Sporomusa sphaeroides DSM 2875: one gene and its partner. The protein of the gene in region 1 interacts with the protein of each later gene in a pairwise test. Links are inferred from orthologs where the notes say so. Each region holds a gene or a part of one and is shown in the gene's direction. Other genes may lie near its edges.

Region 1 (3,111 bases):
ATCCATAAGTTGACTTTTGCAAATTATTACTATATAATTGAGAATGCAAATCTTAAGAGGCAGAATAGTAAATGATAGCTGCGGTTCAGAAAGTTGGCGGTCGCTGTGAGCCAATCTGTACTATTATTGAACTCGCTGCTGAAGAGCGACTGTGAACGTGTGTAGTGGTCGACGCGAGGCTGGCGTTATTGGCAAATGAGTGGATGACAATTGTCATCAAACAGGGTGGTACCGCGAGAAGCCTCGTCCCTGGCGTTAGCCACGGGATTTTTTTATATTCTACGGGTATAGAAATTAATCGGCTTCTCTTACGCTAAAGCTTAGTGTAAGCTATAGTTTATTATCTTATCTGTCCAAGGGGGATTTACTCGATGAATGAAAAATACATGCCAGGCGAGATTGAGGCCAAATGGCAAAAACTCTGGGCTGAAAGCAATGCTTTCTGCACAACTATTAACCGCCAGCGACCAGAATATTATGTTTTGGAGATGTTTCCCTATCCATCAGGAAATTTGCACATGGGCCATGTACGTAATTATTCGATTGGTGATGTTGTCGCCAGATTCAAAGTCATGCAAGGCTACAATGTGCTGCATCCTATGGGGTGGGATGCTTTTGGCATGCCTGCCGAAAACGCCGCTATTAAGCATGGCATTCATCCTTCGTCCTGGACTAAGGATAATATTGCTAACATGCGCCGCCAGCAGCAAGAGCTGGGGTTGTCTTATGACTGGGACCGCGAAGTAGCCACCTGCCATCCGAATTATTATCATTGGACTCAGTGGCTGTTCTTGTTGTTTTTTGAACGTGGATTAGCGTATAAAAAGAAAGCGGCAGTAAACTGGTGTAATGACTGTAATACCGTACTGGCCAATGAGCAGGTGGTTGACGGACGCTGCTGGCGCTGTGACTCTGATGTTGTTAAAAAAGACCTCGAACAATGGTTTTTAAAGATAACAGAGTATGCTGACCGGCTTTTAGACGATTTGCCTGAGCTTAAAGGCTGGCCTGAACGGGTTAAGACTATGCAGGAAAACTGGATTGGCCGTAGTGAAGGCGCTGAATTCAGTTTTGCCGTGCCTGAAATAAATGATAAGATTGCCGTGTACACCACCCGTCATGATACGGTTTTTGGTGTCAGCTATATTGTACTGGCACCGGAGCATGCGCTGGTGGACAAGCTTGTTACCGGCAAACCGGAGGAAGCGGCTGTCAGAGCCTTTATCGAGAAGGTTAGAGGACAAAGTGAAATTGCCCGCACGTCCACTGAGACGGAAAAAGAGGGCATCTTTACCGGGGCGTATGCTCTTCACCCGTTTACCGGTGAGCAGGTGCCTATCTGGATAGCCAACTATGTATTGGCAGAATACGGTACCGGTGCAGTTATGGGTGTACCGGCTCATGACCAGCGTGACTGGGAATTTGCCAATAAGTATGATTTGCCGAAAAAGCTGGTAGTTCAGCCGGCTGACCAAGCGCTAGACCTTAATGATATGACTGGCGCGTATGATGGCCAGGGTATTATGGTTAATTCAGGCGAATTCAGTGGTCTGGATAACGAAGCCGGCAAGGTCAAAATTGCGCAATGGTTCGAAACACAAGGCATTGGCAAGCGGCGGATTAACTATCGTCTGCGTGATTGGCTCATTTCCCGTCAGCGTTATTGGGGCGCACCGATTCCTGTCATCTATTGCCCTGATTGTGGTACAGTACCTGTTCCCAAAGAACAATTACCGGTTTTATTGCCTGAAAACGTTGATTTTACCAGCGGCTCGGTATCGCCACTGGCTAAAGCCGAGGAGTTTATCAACTGTACTTGTCCGAAATGCGGTGGCAAGGCGCGGCGGGAAACAGATACTATGGATACCTTTATCTGCTCCTCCTGGTATTACTTCCGGTATACCAGCCCGCATAGTGCGGACGAGCCCTTTGATCCTGATAAAGCCAACTATTGGATGCCTGTTGATCAATATATCGGTGGCATAGAACACGCCATTTTGCACCTTCTGTATTCACGGTTTTTTACCAAAGTATTAAAAGATGCCGGCCTGGTTAATGTCAATGAGCCGTTTAAGAACCTGTTAACCCAAGGGATGGTTATCAAAGACGGTGCCAAAATGTCCAAGTCCAAAGGCAATGTTGTTTCGCCGGAAGAGATTATTGGCAAGTACGGCGCCGATACCGCCAGATTGTTTATCTTATTTGCGGCACCCCCGGAACGGGATTTGGAATGGAGTGACCAGGGCGTTGAGGGTGCATACCGTTTCTTAGGACGTCTGTGGCGGATTATCGGTCATTATGGACCGTATATCCAGGCAGAGACGGCAAGCTATGATCCAAGCCAACTGACTAAAGCAGAAAAAGAACTTCGCCGCATTCTGCACATAACCATCAAACGGGTAACCGAGGACATCGGTCAGCGGTTTAACTTTAATACAGCCATCAGTGCGATTATGGAACTGGTTAATGCGATGTATGCCCTAAAAGAGCAAGGTATAACACCCAACGCTGCTTTGTTGCGGGAGGTAGTCGCAAGTCTGCTGAAAATGCTTGCTCCGTTCGCTCCTCATGTCACCGAAGAATTATGGCTGGAGACCATTGCCGACGGCAGTGTTCATAAGCAATTCTGGCCGACATTTGATGCGTCTGCCCTGGAAGTCGAAGAAGTCGAGATTGTTCTTCAGATTAACGGCAAAGTCCGCGATAAAGTGGTTGTCGCAGCAGGCCTCAGTGCAAAAGAACTGGAAAGGACAGCGCTTGAGCAGGAAAGAGTCCGTGAGCTTATTGCCGGTAAAGAGGTTGTCAGAGTAATATCTGTGCCGCAGAAACTGGTTAATATTGTTGTGAAATAGAGATAATAAGTCCATTAGTAAGGAGGCGGGAAAATGAGTATAATTACCATTACAAACGCGGTTGAATTTAATGACAATGTCATTAAAGCCGACAAACCGGTGCTTGTCGACTTTTGGGCGCCCTGGTGTGGTCCTTGCAAAATGGTGGGACCGGAAGTGGAGGCTGTGGCCAAAAACTTCGAAGGCCGGGCAGATGTGGCTAAGATTAATGTGGATGAGCAACAGGAACTGGCCAGCCAATACAATGTTATGAGTATTC
Region 2 (2,939 bases), 1.1 Mb from region 1 along the record:
TATATCCAATGCCCGGCAGCGCATGATTTACGGGAATACGGTATGCTATTCGCCGTCCCGGTTCCTGGATGAAATACCGCCTGAGCTCATGGAACGCTATGCGCCTGGGCGCCCTGCCTATTTGTCATCCATGCCCGGCAGCCGTCCGGTTGCCGCCGCTTCGCTGCCTAAGGCAGCGGTCAAACCAGAACTCACTATCCTGAAAAGCCCGGTGCAAAACCCGGCTAAGCCACAGAACCTGGAATGGAAAGCCGGGGAAAAGGTGTATCACGCCAAGTGGGGCACAGGCACGGTGGTGGCCGTCAGCGGCAGTGGTGACAATATGCAGCTTAGCATTGCCTTTCCTAATGAAGGCATCAAAAAACTGCTGGCCCAACTGGCGCCAATCAGCAGAGTCTAATATATTCTTCGGGGGTTTTACGACATGAATACCGCGATACCGGATAGCCTGACGGCTGCTGCGGAGGAAATTGAAAAATTAAAAAAAACCATCCACTATCACAGTCACCGCTACTACGTGCTTGACAATCCTGAAATCAGCGATGCCGAATTTGACAAACTGCTGAGGCAGCTTATTGACCTTGAAACCGCCTATCCTTCGCTGATTACCCCCGATTCCCCCAGTCAGCGGGTGGGGGGCGCGCCGGCCGGCGGTTTTGCGCGGGTGGCCCATTTGACGCCGATGCTTAGTTTGGGCAACGCCTTCTCCGCCGGGGAACTGCAGGCGTTTGACGCCAGAGTGCGGGTCAGCCTTGACGGCCAGGCTGTGGAATATGTTGTTGAACTCAAAATTGATGGCCTGGCCATGAACCTTGTCTATGAACATGGCCGGCTGACCCGGGGAGCTACCCGGGGTGACGGCGTTTATGGCGAAGATGTGTCAACCAATATCCGTACCATCCGCTCGGTGCCATTGGTGTTGAGCGAGACCGGCGGCATTCCGCCGCTGTTGGAAGTACGCGGGGAAGTGTATTTGCCCAGGCGGGAATTTGACCGGCTGAATACACTTAGGGAAGCTGCCGGTGAGCCGCTTATGGCCAATCCCCGCAATGCCGCCGCCGGTTCCATCCGTCAGCTTGACCCCAGGATCACGGCAGAACGGGCGCTGGATATTTCCATGCATGGTTTGGGGACCGAAGAAGGTCTTGGGGTCACTACCCACTCGGCCATGCTGGAGAAACTGCAGGCACTGGGTTTTAAAATCAATCCCCATTACCGGACCTTTGACAATATTGACGAAGTGGCACAGTACTGCGAAAGTTGGGCGGAAAAGCGGGTTGATTTGCCTTATGACATTGACGGCCTGGTAATCAAAGTCAATAGTCTGGCCCAGCAGCGCCTGCTTGGTTCCACCGCCAAAGACCCGCGCTGGGCCATTGCCTATAAATTTCCGGCAGAGCAGGCGACGACCATTCTGGAAGACATCTTTGTGCGGGTTGGCCGTACCGGGGCGCTGACACCCACTGCCGTACTGCGGCCTGTCAGACTGGCAGGGACTACGGTGAGCCGGGCTACCCTGCATAATGCCGATTTTATTCAGGAAAAGGATATTCGCCTTGGCGATACCGTCATTGTTCATAAAGCCGGGGAAATTATTCCTGAGGTGGTTGCGGTTGTGGAGAGCCGGCGCACAGGGCAGGAACAGCCCTTTATTATGCCTGCCAGCTGCCCCGAATGCGGCAAGCAGATTGTCCGCGAAACCGGAGAAGCAGCCCATAAATGCGTCAATCCCCGCTGTCCGGCGTTACTGCGGGAAGGACTTATCCACTTCGTTTCCCGTGATGCGATGAATATTGACGGACTGGGCCCGGCGGTCATCACCAGCCTGCTCGAGGCCGGACTGGTAAAAGACGCGGCAGATTTGTATACGCTGCAGCCGGCAACGCTGGCGGTGATGGAACGTATGGGCGAAAAATCGGCAGGCAATCTGGTGAAAGCCATAGCAGCCAGCAAAGAGGCCGGTTTATCCCGGGCGCTGTTTGCTTTGGGCATACGGCATGTCGGCGCCAAAGCCTCGGCACTCTTAGCCCGGTACTATGGTGATATTGACAGGCTGGCTGTGGCCGGCGTCGAAGAACTTACGACAATTGGTGAAATCGGCCCCAAAATTGCCGAAAGTGTGGTAAACTATTTTGCCGATCCCGATAATTTGGCGTACATTGGGAAGCTCAAAGCCGTGGGCGTGAAACTGACCGAAGAACGCCAGGAGCCTCTGAGTCAGGAATTGGCGAGCAAAACCTTTGTCCTGACAGGCACCTTGACCATGCCGCGCAAAGAAGCCGAAGCCCTTATTGCTGCCTGTGGCGGCAAGATATCCTCATCTGTCAGCAAAAAGACCAGCTATGTCGTAGCCGGTGAGGAGGCCGGCAGTAAGCTGGATAAGGCCAATGAACTGGGTGTTCCGGTCCTGAATGAAGAAGAGTTCCTGATGCTGGTACAAAAGCCGCAAGCATGATATAATAAAATTTATTGGAAAATGGTGACACACCCTGCCGGGTACTTGGGGTAAGGTGTGTTCTTACGTAACCTTATAGGAAGGTGATACTTATGAAAATAAACCGTCAAGATGTTGAAACCGTAGCCCTGTTATCCCGTCTGGAAATGACGCCGGAGGAACTGGAGGCATATGCCGTTCAGCTTAATGCAATCTTAGAGTATGCCGATATCCTCAATAAGCTTGATACCAAAGGCGTGGAACCCACAGCCCATGTGCTGCCGCTCAAAAATGTCATGCGGCCTGATGAAGTCAAGCCTTCGCTGCCGCGGGAACTGGCTCTGGCTAATGCGCCTGAGGCGGAAGACGGCTATTTCAAAGTACCTAAGATCATGGAAGGGTAAGGATGGGAGGTCAAGAAGTGGAATTATTTAAACATACTGCGCATGCTCTGCATGACATGCTGCAAAGCAAACAGATATCGGCAGTCGAACTGACCAATGCC

The links.
Region 2: the proteins of leuS (region 1) and ligA interact in binary tests that used the Escherichia coli proteins (3 or more experiments, as listed by UniProt). The link is inferred for Sporomusa sphaeroides DSM 2875 from one-to-one orthologs.

The regions. Positions count from the first base shown.
Region 1 is NZ_CP146991.1:1,715,723-1,718,833, forward strand. It holds leuS (leucine--tRNA ligase), read left to right. Parts: upstream 1-371; coding sequence 372-2,852; downstream 2,853-3,111. Other genes in the region: trxA (thioredoxin), read left to right, coding at 2,886-3,111.
Region 2 is NZ_CP146991.1:2,822,491-2,825,429, reverse strand. It holds ligA (NAD-dependent DNA ligase LigA), read left to right. Parts: upstream 1-424; coding sequence 425-2,455; downstream 2,456-2,939. Other genes in the region: gatA (Asp-tRNA(Asn)/Glu-tRNA(Gln) amidotransferase subunit GatA), read left to right, coding at 2,856-2,939; gatC (Asp-tRNA(Asn)/Glu-tRNA(Gln) amidotransferase subunit GatC), read left to right, coding at 2,548-2,838; pcrA (DNA helicase PcrA), read left to right, coding at 1-400. UniProt on the Escherichia coli protein: DNA ligase that catalyzes the formation of phosphodiester linkages between 5'-phosphoryl and 3'-hydroxyl groups in double-stranded DNA using NAD as a coenzyme and as the energy source for the reaction.